Linked DNA regions of Synechococcus sp. PCC 7335. The protein of the gene in region 2 interacts with the protein of the main gene of each other region in a pairwise test. Links are inferred from orthologs where the notes say so. Each region holds a gene or a part of one and is shown on either strand. Other genes may lie near its edges.

Region 1 (5,521 bases), 2.1 Mb from region 2 along the record:
CTGATTAAGATCTAGAGTCTCGACTAGAGTATTGCCCCCAAGAAAAACTGAGCGTTTTAGTTAACGCGAAGTCTTTTTTAATACACAAGTTTGAATTTCCTTCGGTACCCTCTATGGCCTCTCCTGCTACGTTTACGTTAGATTCTTCCAAGGCTACCCAGCGAGTTAGTGGTGCTTATGCGCTGATCGATAGTCTGGTACGTCATGGCGTTGAGCACATCTTTGGTTATCCAGGTGGGGCTATTTTGCCCATCTATGACGCCCTCCACCACGCTGAAGCCAAAGGCCAAGTCCAGCATATTTTGGTTCGGCACGAGCAAGGTGCATCGCATGCGGCAGACGGCTATGCCCGGGCGACAGGGAAAGTCGGCGTTTGCTTTGCCACCTCTGGTCCGGGTGCCACTAACCTAGTAACCGGAATTGCCACTGCCCAGATGGATTCAATCCCAATGGTCGTGGTGACTGGACAAGTGACTCGTGCGGCAATTGGGACTGATGCTTTTCAAGAAACAGATATCTATGGGATTACTCTGCCGATTGTGAAGCACTCCTATGTGGTCCGCGATCCCAATCAAATGTCGCAGATTGTGGCAGAGGCGTTCCATATCGCGAAGACGGGTAGACCCGGTCCAGTGCTGATCGATGTGCCAAAAGATGTGGGCATTGAAGAGATTGACTATATTCCGGTTGAGCCTGGGGATGTCAAAATTCCGGGCTATTCTCCTCAGATAGACATTGACGATAATTTGGTAGATGAGGCGATTGAGCTACTACAGGCATCAGAGCGGCCTTTACTCTATGTAGGCGGTGGAGCGATCGCCTCTGGTGCTCACGCCGAGATCAAAGCACTCGCCGAAGCCTTTTATGCCCCGATGACGAATACTTTAATGGGCAAAGGGGCTGTAGACGAACACCACCCGCTTGCCGTTGGCATGCTAGGAATGCATGGCACTGCCTATGCCAACTTTGCGGTGAGCGAGTGTGATTTGCTAGTCGCTATTGGCGCTCGCTTTGACGACCGGGTAACTGGCAAACTAGATGAATTTGCCTCTAGCGCAAAAGTTATCCACATTGACATCGATCCGGCTGAAGTTGGTAAAAACCGGGTACCTGAAGTTCCTATTGTCGGTGATGTCAAGGCTGTTCTAGCGCGGATGCTTGATCGCTTGTCAGGCCAAGCTGCTCTAGATGTCAACAGAAGTCAATCCTGGCGCGATCAAATTGAAACTTGGAAACAAGACTTTCCTCTAGTTGCGCCTGTATACCCAGATGATATTTCACCCCAGTCTGTCATTGTAGAAATTAGTAAGCAAGCCCCTCATGCCTACTGCACAACCGATGTAGGACAGCATCAGATGTGGGCAGCGCAGTTCCTCAAGAATGGTCCGCGCCAGTGGATATCGAGCGCGGGGCTCGGGACGATGGGCTTTGGCCTACCTGCCGCACTAGGTGTTCAGGTGGCTTTGCCTGAGGCTCAGGTAGTGTGTGTCAGTGGAGATGCGAGCTTTCAGATGAATCTGCAAGAGCTAGCAACACTGGCTCAGTACGGTATCAAGGTAAAAACAGTCATCCTTAACAACGGCTGGCAGGGTATGGTGCGCCAGTGGCAAGAAACATTCTTTGGCGAGCGCTATTCTTCTTCTGAGATGGCAGCAGGGATGCCGAACTTTGAGCTGTTGGCCCAGGCATTCGGTGTCAAAGGGATGGTCATTAGCGATCCTAGTGAATTAGAAGATGCGATCGCACAGATGCTGTCTCATGATGGTCCGGTCTTGTTAGATGTACATGTTCGACGCAATGAAAACTGCTATCCCATGATTCCGCCTGGTAAGAGCAATGCAGACATGGTAGGTCTACCTGATAAACCTAGACCGCGGCGTTAAGCTTTGCTAAGGCTAGAGATCAAAAAGCTAGAGATCAAATAAATATATAAACTCACTGTTTGCGCTGGTTGTTACTCATAGCCAGCGCATTTTTGTTCTGTATGTTTAACTACACCAGACGACAACTCGATCTGTCCTTTATTCACCTTAACTACGTACTTCTGCGGAGCTGTCAACCTATTTCATAAAGTTTTTCGAAGAAAAGCTTGTTGCTAACCTTGTTCTTATTCCATTTGCAGGGTAGTATTCGCGTAATTTGATATGAGGAATCGCTACAGTAGCGCCGAGTGCCTTCTTTGGCATAGCGTAGCCTCCTTGCCAAAAGCCTAGTTCTTTTATCCCTTGCTCCCATATGGTCTCCGCTACTGTTTTTGAGCCTTCTGTGCAGCCCTATAAGAAATTATCTCACCGAGATCTGCCTGGCTATCAGTCTGATGCCGACCTGAGTTCTGCTCCTCGCCAATCTTCGCAACTAGTCATCCAGTCTGCCCAAGCTCATCGGTCAGCTAACTTGAGCAGGCTAGCTAGGCAGACGAAAGAGGGGTCTATCCTAGCTGCGAAGATTCCACCCGTCGGTATGCCAGCTACCAGTACCGCGAAGCTGGCACAGCCTAGAGATACCCTGGCAAAATCGCATCTAACCCAGCTACCTAGGCAAGCGCACAAAGATCAACTTGTTAAGCACTCGCCAGTCTCAACTCCGATCAAGCTACCTAGACAGCCTCGGTTGCCATCTGGATTAAAACTCTTGCGTCAGATTCAGCAGGGGTCTACGGTCTTGGCAGGTCTGCTAGTCGCTGGGGCTTTAGTGGTCTATGGCTCCAGCGCATATACAAATAGATCAACAAATCAAGCACAAGCTCGGCTGAATGCACTACAAAGTGAATCGCAGCAGCTGACTATAGCCAATGAGTCAATCAGGCAAAGTTTGGCAGAACAGGCAATCGAAGAAAACTCTGGCCTAGAACCTTATCAGCCAGATGATCTGTTGTTTATTACGCCTGAACCCCAACGAGCCAAAATAAACTCCGAAGAAAAAGGACAAAAGTGGTTGCAGCCTTTAGGATACTAGGGATAATACACAGGGCATCGACTACGCTTTCTATTTCTTTGATCTCTTTGGATAAGGCAGAAGGGGGATAAGGCGGAAGGAGAAAGCAAGCGTTAGGAAAAGGAAATTTCTATGTCGGCATCTAGCGAATCTGAACACCAGAAGGAATCGATGTTGCAACGACGACGACGACGATCCAAACGCTTATTAAACACTACTGCTAGAACAAATGCTGGCCCTGATATAGATATCCGTTCAAGGACAAAAGACGTTAGACAACGGGCTACAGCCAAGACTAGTCGCAGCACTCACCAACAGTTCTTGCAGCCGCGTTTGATTTTCGTATGGGGTATGCTCATACTGGCCATAATGGGACTGGGCTATCGCCTAGCTCATCTACAGATAGTCATTGCTTCTGAGCTCCAAGCGAAAGCCAAAGCGCAGCAGACAATGCAAGTAACGCCTCGAAGTGCAAGACGGCAGATTGTAGATCGTCAGGGCAACGTAGTGGCGATGGACCAATTGCTGTACACGCTCTATGTTCATCCCAAGCTGTTTAAGGAGTCATCATCAGCGATCGCAACGGCAATCAGCGGCCTGATTGACCAAGACGCACGGTCTTTAGAAAGACAGTTTCAAACTCAAGAGAGCGGTATCAAACTAGCTTCTGAGATCTCAAGTGAGACCGCCAAACGCCTGCGCTCGCTCGGACTAGATGGACTCGATCTGCTACCATCACCGCAAAGGGTATATCCTCAAGGCCAGCTATTCTCGCAGGTCACTGGCTACGTGAATCTCGATGGCAAACCAGAATCAGGAATCGAGTTAAGCCAGAAAGATCAGCTGAAGTACGACAATACTGACACAAGAGAAATTGCATCTTCGCAGCTAGTTGCTCAAGACGATTTGAAGATGCAGTTGACGATTGATAGTCGGCTACAGCGAATTGCCCAGGAAAACTTGGCGGCGACAGTAGCTGAGTATAAAGCAAAGCGCGGTGCTCTCATTGTGATGGATGCTCAAACCGGCGAAATCCTCACATTAGCGGTTGTGCCTACCTACGATCCTAATCGTTATTATGAAGCGGATTTAGAGTATTTCAAGAACTGGGCGGTCAGCGACCTCTACGAACCAGGCTCTACATTTAAACCAATCAACGTGGCGATCGCGCTAGAAAACGGCGGCATCGACCCCAACGACACTATCTACGATGAAGGCCAGATCCAGGTTGGCGGATGGCCAATCCAGAATGTCGACTATCACTGGGAGGGGGCCCGAGGCCGGCTCTCGATTACAGACGTTCTGCGCTATTCAAGTAACGTTGGTATGGTGCATATTATGCAAGCCTTACCGCCAGCCGACTACTATGCGTGGCTAGAGAAATTAGGAATAGGTCAGGCGACTGGTATAGAACTTCCCGGAGAAACTAAGGGCCAGCTTAAGGACCGAGAGCAGTTTATTAGCCGCCCAATCGAAGCAGCAACGACTGCCTTTGGTCAGGGATTCTCGCTAACACCTATCCAGCTAGTACAGCTTCATAGCAGCCTGGCCAACGGTGGTGAGATGGTAAAACCTCGAGTCGTGCGAGGGCTGCTCGACAGTGAGGGCCAACTAAGCTGGACCCCAAAGAGAACCGCGCCTAAGCAAGTCTTTTCGCCTGAGACAACAAAGCAGGTCTTAGCTATGATGAAAGAGGTTGTAGATGACGGCACGGGCTCTGCTGCTAAGGTCAACGGCTATCAGATTGCAGGAAAAACAGGGACCGCCCAGAAAGCAACAGAACAAGGCTCATACGGCGATCAACGGATCACTAGCTTTGTAGGGATTGCCCCGGTCAGCGATCCTCGCTATGTCGTTCTTGCCGTCGTAGACGAGCCTCAAGGCGAAAACGCTTATGGTGGAACTGTCGCCGCCCCTCTAGTCAAAAAGCTGCTGGATTCACTAGTGGTATTAGAAGGGATAGCTCCAGATCAGGCCTCACCTACATCAGTAGAAACTGAGTCAGCCGCAGACGAACCAACAGAATTAGAAGTACAGAATTAGAGATAGATTAGCACTAGGGCTTAGCTCAAATACTTACTAACAAGCACGCTACGCCGATGTGTGCTCACTGACGACTTTGTCTTAGGACAATAGGCTTGGTACGACAATCTTTGTTGTATAACAGTGTGTAAACAGTCTTTCTAGAACCAGGATTCACTCTTCGAGAATGTATGAAGTGACCACTGGTATATAGCTGACTATGGTTATACAAGAGAACATTAGGTATACAGGTGACCCAGCTAGATCATCTCCTTCATGAAATACATTCTTGGAATAGATATCGGTACGAGCAGTACAAAGACAATTGCGTTCGATAGAGAAGGCCGACAGCTAGCTCGTAGCGCTCAAGGATATTCACTCAATGCGCCGGTCCCGGGAGCAGCAGAACAGAATGCAGATGAGATTTTGCAAGCGGTAGTACAAACAGTTTCCCAGGTAGTTGCAAACTTAGATCCATCACAGCTATTAGGGCTTTCGTTTAGTGCAGCGATGCACACGCTGCTATTGCTAGATGAGGATTATTACCCTTTGATACCCTTGCTGA
Region 2 (7,974 bases):
GCTGCTGATTCCGGTCATTCCCGATGAGAAGGGTCGCACCGTTCGTTGGTACGCCCTAGTTATTGGACTAATTGACTTCGCTGCTATTGTCTACGCTTTCGTCAATCACTACGACATCAACAGCGCAGGTATGCAGCTGTACGAAAGCTACGCTTGGGTACCTCAGCTCGATTTGCGCTGGTCTGTCGGCGTTGATGGGCTTTCTATGCCGCTGGTGCTGCTGACGGGCTTTATTACGACGTTGGCGATCCTGGCCTCTTGGCCGGTTACCTTCAAGCCAAAGCTATTCTATTTTCTGCTGCTATCTATGTACGCAGGTCAAATTGGCGTATTTGTCGTACAAGACATGCTGCTGTTCTTCCTAATGTGGGAGCTAGAGCTGCTGCCGGTTTACCTATTGCTTTCTATCTGGGGTGGCAAGAAGCGGCTGTACGCGGCGACAAAGTTTATTCTCTACACTGCTGGCGGCTCGCTGTTTATCTTACTAGCGGCACTGGGTATGGCCTTTTACGGCGATACCATCAGCTTTGATATGCAGACGCTGGCGGCCAAAGAATTTCCTTTGAGGTTGCAGCTATTCCTCTACTCTGGCTTCTTGATTGCCTACGCAGTCAAGCTACCGATTATTCCATTTCATACTTGGCTGCCGGATGCTCACGGTGAGGCCACTGCGCCCGTACACATGTTGCTAGCTGGCATCTTGTTGAAGATGGGTGGTTATGCAATTATCCGGATGAACGTCGAGATGTTACCGGATGCTCATGCCATAATTGCGCCAGGGCTAGTAATTTTTGGCGTGGTGAACATCATCTACGCAGCGCTGACATCGTTTGCTCAGAACAATTTGAAGCGAAAGATTGCCTACTCCTCGATTTCCCATATGGGATTTGTGATGATTGGAATTGGTTCGTTTACCAACCTTGGACTCAGTGGCGCGGTCTTGCAAATGGTTTCTCACGGTCTAATCGGCGCAAGTCTGTTTTTCCTAGTGGGTGCTACCTATGATCGGACTCATACGCTGATTCTCGATGAGATGGGCGGTGTCGGTCGCAAAATGCCAAAGATCTTTGCGATGTTTACAACATGTTCGATGGCATCTCTCGCTTTGCCAGGAATGAGTGGCTTCGTGGCTGAGCTGATGGTTTTTGTCGGCTTTGCAAACAGCGATGCTTACGGCTTCAACTTCAAGCTGATTGTGGTGATGCTGATGGCAGTCGGGGTGATTTTGACGCCTTTATATCTGCTATCTATGCTGCGAGAGATTTTCTACGGCCCTGAGAACCAGGAGCTGATTGAGCATGAAGTGCTAATTGACGCAGAGCCACGCGAGGTATTTGTGATTACCTGTTTGCTCATCCCCATTATTGGATTTGGTTTGTATCCTAAGGGATTGACCCAGCTCTATGATGCGAAGACCGTTCAGATCACTGAGCGGATTCGAACAGAGATGTTTGCGATCGCACAAGACAAGAATCCACCGCTTCCAATCGCGACCACGCCTTTGCTCAACGCCCCCCTGATAGGCGCACCAGAGCTAGGCAAGCAGCCATAAATACGGGTCTCGATTTCATACAACCCCCCAGTACCTTTGGGGGGTTGTTGCGTTTTGAGCATTTAAAACAAAAAATAAAACAGAAATTAGTATAGTCAAACTCATAGGCTAGGACGCTTAAACCGAAGACCTAAGAGCGTGAACGCTCTGATTCACAGAAGTACTTGACAAGATAAGCACCTATCTTCTATAGCTCTAACAACATTTATAACTACATCCGCTGGGCAGCAGTCCACGCTAGAGATCTTTGAACTTATCTTTTGCGGCTGGTCTTAGGACCGATGTCACTCAATTTTTCTCAGTACAAGACTGGGCGATCGAAGCTCGGCTGCTACGCTGGATGACTTTGCTCTGGCTGTCCGTTGGCTTAGTCGTGTTGTACTCTGCCTCTTATCATGCGGCTGAAGACGACTATGGAAGGGGTAGCCACTATTTCTCAGTGCAGCTTGTTTGGATGTTGATAGGGCTAGTGATTTCTAGATATATCACTCGCCACCCACTGCAGCAGATAATGCGGCTTTCAGGTTGGCTGCTGTTGGTATTTATGCTGTTGGTAATGGCAACTCATATTCCAGGTGTGGGGATTTCGGTTAATGGCGCCACTCGCTGGCTACCACTAGGGCCTTTCTTGATTCAGCCCTCAGAGCTAATGAAACCTTTTCTCGTTCTGCAAAGTGCTCAGCTTTTTGGCAAATGGCATAGGCTAACCAACCAAACTAGGCTCATTTGGCTAGGAATCTTTACACTCGGACTGCTATCGATCTTGGCTCAGCCTAACCTCAGTACGACAGCTGTTTGCGGCATGACGATTTGGCTAATCGCATTGGCAGCTGGTTTACCCTATAGACAGTTGATATTGACAGCTTCGAGTGGGTTAGTGGCGGCGCTGGTCAGTATTAGCATCAAGTCTTATCAGCGCGATCGCATCACCTCGTTCCTTGATCCTTGGGCTGATCCGGCTGGAAAGGGCTACCAGCTAGTTCAAAGCATCCTAGCTATTGGCTCAGGCGGCCTTGGAGGAGCTGGCTATGGTTTCTCTGCCCAAAAAGAATTTTTCTTACCAATCCAATATACTGACTTCATTTTCTCAGTCTTCGCCGAAGAGTTTGGATTTATTGGTAGTGCTGTTCTACTGATCTTTTTTGCTATCTACAGTACGCTTGCTCTAGTCGTTGCCGTTCAGTCTCAAAAAACAGTCCATCGTTTGGTTGCCATTGGCTGCATGGTTCTACTAGTGGGTCAATCACTGATAAATATCGGCGTTGCAACGGGTTCTCTACCTACAACAGGACTGCCTTTGCCGCTGTTTAGCTATGGCGGCAGCTCAGTCATCGCTAGTCTAATTACCGCGGCGCTCTTGATCAGGGTGGCGCGCGAATCACGAGATGCAAACGTATTGCCTTTGAGATCGCTTTCTCGTTCAAAGAGTTAAAAGGCTATTTACGTAGGATCGCCCAGCGTATGGAATCGCAAAACATGTCATAGCAGGGCAGGTCAGCACTTCGGTACAATATATAGATACTGACTACCAGATCATCTGAGCTGGGTTATTCCAAACTATGGGCGATTCTCTCTCAGAGACGTTGTATGAGCGCCTACAATTGTTTCTCTATCATCTTAGCCAGGCTGCTAACGGATGGGTAGAAGCTCAGTTAGGCCATCTATCGCTAGCGAGTATAGGAATTATCGCAGTAGCGGGTCTTCTGACTAGCTTGACCCCCTGTATGCTTTCTATGCTGCCGATTACAGTCGGCTACATGGGTAGCTACGAATCAAAAAGTCGTTGGCAATCAGTGGGGCAATCAGTCTGGTTTGCGGTTGGGCTAGCGACTACGCTGGCAGGACTAGGACTAGCCGCTAGTAGTTTGGGTTGGGTATATGGACAGGTGGGCGTTGGTTTACCAATCGTGGTGAGTATGATCGCCATCCTGATGGGATTAAACCTTCTAGAAGCACTTCCGCTTCCCCCCTTACCTTCTTTTAACGATACAGAATTTCTACAAAACGACATTCCCCGCTCAGTTAAGTCCTATTTGCTAGGACTGACCTTTGGTCTGGTAGCTTCTCCTTGTAGTACTCCAGTACTAGCGACGCTACTAGCTTGGGTGGGCGAGAAGGGAGATCCGGTGCTTGGAGCATCCCTATTACTTGCCTACACTATCGGCTACGTCGCTCCATTAATGCTAGCCGGAATCTTTACAGCTTCAATCAAACGAATCTTAGAGATCAGGCGATGGTCTGGCTGGATTACGCCTGCGAGCGGTGTGCTACTAGTTGGGTTTGGCCTGTTCTCGCTGGTCACACGGCTACTCCCTATCGCCTAATCTATTTAGTTTCTTCTTAGTCTTCATATGCTTACCGCCGTAAAACGCTATTTCCGCAAAGAGCTTGTCCCAGTATTGGCGGATCTAAAACTAGCGATCGCCCTGCTTCTGGCGATCGCTGTATTTAGCGTCAGCGGCACCGTCATCGAGCAGGGCCAAGGACTGAGCTTCTACCAAGAAAACTATCCTGACTCTCCAGCGCTCTTTGGCTTTCTCACCTGGAAGTTTATCGTGATCTTAGGGTTAGATCATGTCTATCGCACCTGGTGGTTTCTCTCTATCCTGATTCTCTTTGGCGCCAGTCTTACTGCCTGCACCTTTACTCGGCAGATTACAGCACTGCGTTGGTTTTCTCGCACTTGGAATTTCTACAGCAAGCCTCGCCAGTTTGAGAAGATGGCGTTGAGTACCGAGCTAGAAGGAGGAGATTGGCAGGTTTTGCGATCGCAGCTCAGCGATCATCGATACAAAGTCTATGAGAAAAGCGAAAGTGGAAACACTATGCTTTACGCTCATAAAGGGCTCTCTGGGCGTATTGGTCCGATTGTGGTTCATGCCAGCATGCTGCTTATCCTAGGCGGAGCAATACTCGGTTCTATGACCGGCTTCTTTGCCCAAGAAATGGTTCCTAGCGGCCAAACTTTCAAAGTCCAAAACATCTTTGATGCAGGTCCTTGGGCAGGGCCACAGATTCCCAAAGATTGGTCGGTCCACGTCAATCGCTTCTGGATCGACTACTCCCCTGAAGGACGGGTTGATCAGTTCTATTCCGATCTTTCTGTTTTAGATAACGCAGGCGAAGAGGTAAAACGCAAAACTATTTGGGTAAATCAGCCGCTACGCTACAAGAACGTTACTTTGTATCAGGCAGACTGGGCCGTTGGCGGGATTAAGGTTCGCGTTAATAATAGCCCGACTTTTGAGCTGGCGATGGCCCCTCTAGACGTAGAAGGCGCTAAGCTGTGGGGAACTTGGGTGCCTACCAAACCGGATATGAGCGCAGGCGTGTCACTCATCGCACAAGATTTGCAAGGCACTCTGCTGCTATACGATATGGGTGGAAAGCTTGTTTCTACCGTCCGTCAAGGTGGCAGCGCCGAAGTCAATGGTATCACCCTTCACCTAGACGAGATTATTGGCAGTACAGGTCTGCAGATCAAAGCTGACCCAGGTATTCCTGTGGTCTATTTGGGATTTGGCCTGCTAATGGTTGGTGTAGTCATGAGCTACATATCCCATTCTCAAGTGTGGGCGCTCAAAACAGCAGACAAGCTGTTCGTTGGCGGTCGGACTAACCGGGCTCAGGTTTCCTTTGAGAAAGAACTGATTAGTTTTCTAGATAAAACTACGAAAGCCTCTACTGCTCAGTCAACTGCTCCTATTCCTGCCGAGACGATTGCCTAATACTTAAGTAGTCAGCTATCTTGCTCACAATTCACTTCTAGCACTCTCCTAAGCTCTCATCGTTTAGCTCATCTGGCTCATATCTGACTCAATGCGTATCCTACTGGTAGATGATGAAGTAGAACTAACCGATCCACTTAGCCATCTTTTGCGGCGCCAAGGCTATAGCGTCGATGTTGCTAGTGATGGTGAAACAGGAGCGCAGATGGCAATCAGCGGGCAGTACGATTTGCTCATTCTAGACCGGATGCTGTCAAAGATGAGTGGATTAGAGATTTGCCAGAAAGTGCGATCGCAGGCTCTATCTACACCCGTTCTCTTCCTAACAGCAAAAGATACGCTAGATGATCGCGTCGATGGTTTAGACGCAGGCGCAGACGACTACTTAGTCAAACCTTTTGAGCTACGAGAGTTGCTAGCCCGTGTTCGCGCACTGCTTAGACGCCCAGGATCTCCCTCAGTTGCATCTCCGTCTATTCTTCAGTTCGAGGACCTCAAGCTCCAGGTCGAAAACCAGCTAGTTAGCCGCAATGGCAAGTCGATTGAGCTATCAGATAAAGAAGTTCAGCTCTTGGCTTATTTGATGCGATCGCCCCATCAACTACTCACGCATGCCCAGATCTATGATGCCGTTTGGGGAGAAGGCTCAGCGCCAAGCAGTAATACGCTAGCTGCCCAAATGCGCCTACTCCGTAAAAAAATAGAGCAGCCAGGCCAGCCTGTCCTTATCCACACGGTTTATGGAAAGGGCTACCGATTAGGTTCAGCAGCATAGCACCTTGGCCAGCGCTATCCACCTTAATAGCAGTGTTTATTAAAAAGGATTTGTAAAACGCTGTTGTAATTGTAAAGCAAAGTAAAAATACATCCAGTTTACGTAGTTATGCGTAGTATAACTACGTACCGGTATGGGAAAAGCCAAAGTCAGTCAGTTCTCAGCTTACTTTTTCATTCCTTTCTCCTAGTTTAGAGGTCAAGAACGAAATGAGTCAGCTAGAAAGTCCTCAGCAGAGATCATCCTCTATCAAGAGTAGTCAAGCTAGACGACAAACCTATCAGCTAGCGAGCCTCGACGATAAGAGGATGGACGGAACTGAGCATCTAGACCTGCTTCATCTACCCTTACTAATACCTAAAAGATCAGAGCCTGTAGCTTCCACAGGCAGTATTCTGTTAGATTCTTTGATAGAGGACTACGCTGATGAGTCTCCTGTCCTCCAGGACCTAAGTCTGATTGAGATTTCCACCCTCGACAACTCAGACCCTAGAGAACAAGAACCCATAGAATCGCAGGAATACCGAGAGTATCTAGAACAGAGCTATTCAAGGACAGCCAGCTCACAGCCAAAGCCGCCTAATGAAGCTTTGGATCACAAACCGCCCGCTACCTCTCAAAATTCGCATACGTCTTTACACCCTTCCGCAGAGCCCGACGAATCTCATCAACCGTCAGCCGAACAGGCCGCTATATCCATAGCAGACGATGGGCCAGCGGATAGAGAATCTGCCGCTTCGGTGGGTCTACTCAACATTAACGACGAGCTGCTATTTGGGGGTGCCTATAGTGATCACTTCTCCATTGATCCCTACATGCCCCTAGGCGATGACGGCAGAGTTTACATCTTGACTTACCTTCTTCAACATCTATCAGCCTTCACGGTAAGCCAACTACAGTATGGCTTTCCTTACAATGCCGACCCCACATTGATTAATCAGCCGGATTCACCAAGATATCTAACCGTTCTAGAGGAGAGTTATTTCGACCTAGATGACTTGAATTCTATGGACGAACTCGATAGCTTTAAGATCTCTAATGCTGCTGAAGATTCTCAATTGAGACCACCCAATACAAAGAGCGAACCAGAAGAGCTGAGCGAGCAGGTACGCCTGCTCAAGGAGAAAATAGAGCTTCTTAATCAGAAACTAGAACAGATTACTATCTCCTAGTCACGCTCTGTTATATCACCCTCTTTCAGTATGTCACCATCTTTTACAAAGAGTAGCGGTTGCCACCGCGTCCGACTCTTCAAAGAAAGTGAACAGTTGTGTTGATGTTGTTGTTTTGAAGAATCTGAGTGACTAGATTGTGATCGCAGATATCGCCTTCTATCAGCTGTACTTGCCCAAACCAAATTGAACCTTATCAAACTACTTTTGTTTCCTGCATAGATGAGCTTGTCGAGTACATATACTAGATTGTCTGTTCTATCACACCAGTAGCGTAAAAATTAGAACCAACAAATCTTGCGCCTCCGGCTATCCAGAACACGCTTAAACATAGTCGCCCACTTAAGAGTTGTTTCTATTTATACACTCTCCCTTCACACATACCCCTTCACCGCACGTATAGCTTCATTAAGTGATAAGTCAAAGCTAATATGGACTCCTGCATCCTTCAAAAGGTCAAGATTCAACATATTACTTCGACCCCTTTGATAGTTCAAACATACACCCTTCGAACAAGGTGTTTCCCTATGAAAATCGCTGTACTAAGAGAGTTATTCTACTAATAAGGATGTTCATTTAATGGCAGTTCGCTATTTTTCACTTGTCATCGGCCTAGTGTATCTAGTCCTTGGCTTTACAGGGTTGATTCCCTCACTTGCCTCACCTGTTGATATGGTGCCGGAGATAATGCAGGAGGTCGGCGTTACTAGTGGCTTGGGTTATCTCTTCGGCTTATTTCCTATCAAT

What was found. Proteins that work in one complex are often made in the same cells at the same time.
Region 1: the proteins of S7335_RS11075 (region 2) and S7335_RS01865 interact in binary tests that used the Escherichia coli proteins (3 or more experiments, as listed by UniProt). The link is inferred for Synechococcus sp. PCC 7335 from one-to-one orthologs.

The regions. Positions count from the first base shown.
Region 1 is NZ_DS989904.1:427,008-432,528, forward strand. The notes cover bases 2,590-5,521. They hold S7335_RS01865 (penicillin-binding protein 2), read left to right. Parts: upstream 2,590-3,066; coding sequence 3,067-4,977; downstream 4,978-5,521. Other genes in these bases: S7335_RS01860 (hypothetical protein), read left to right, coding at 2,590-2,955; S7335_RS01870 (gluconokinase), read left to right, coding at 5,233-5,521. Outside these bases: ilvB (biosynthetic-type acetolactate synthase large subunit), read left to right, coding at 114-1,883; more of S7335_RS01860, read left to right, coding at 2,236-2,589. UniProt on the Escherichia coli protein: Essential cell division protein that catalyzes cross-linking of the peptidoglycan cell wall at the division septum. Required for localization of FtsN.
Region 2 is NZ_DS989904.1:2,547,652-2,555,625, reverse strand. What follows is about bases 1,098-3,891. They hold S7335_RS11075 (FtsW/RodA/SpoVE family cell cycle protein), read left to right. Parts: upstream 1,098-1,799; coding sequence 1,800-2,984; downstream 2,985-3,891. Other genes in these bases: S7335_RS11070 (cytochrome C biogenesis protein CcdA), read left to right, coding at 3,112-3,876; S7335_RS11080 (NAD(P)H-quinone oxidoreductase subunit 4), read left to right, coding at 1,098-1,552. In the rest of the region: more of S7335_RS11080, read left to right, coding at 1-1,097; S7335_RS11065 (cytochrome c biogenesis protein), read left to right, coding at 3,904-5,280; S7335_RS11060 (response regulator transcription factor), read left to right, coding at 5,372-6,055; S7335_RS11055 (hypothetical protein), read left to right, coding at 6,265-7,227; S7335_RS11050 (DUF4383 domain-containing protein), read left to right, coding at 7,807-7,974.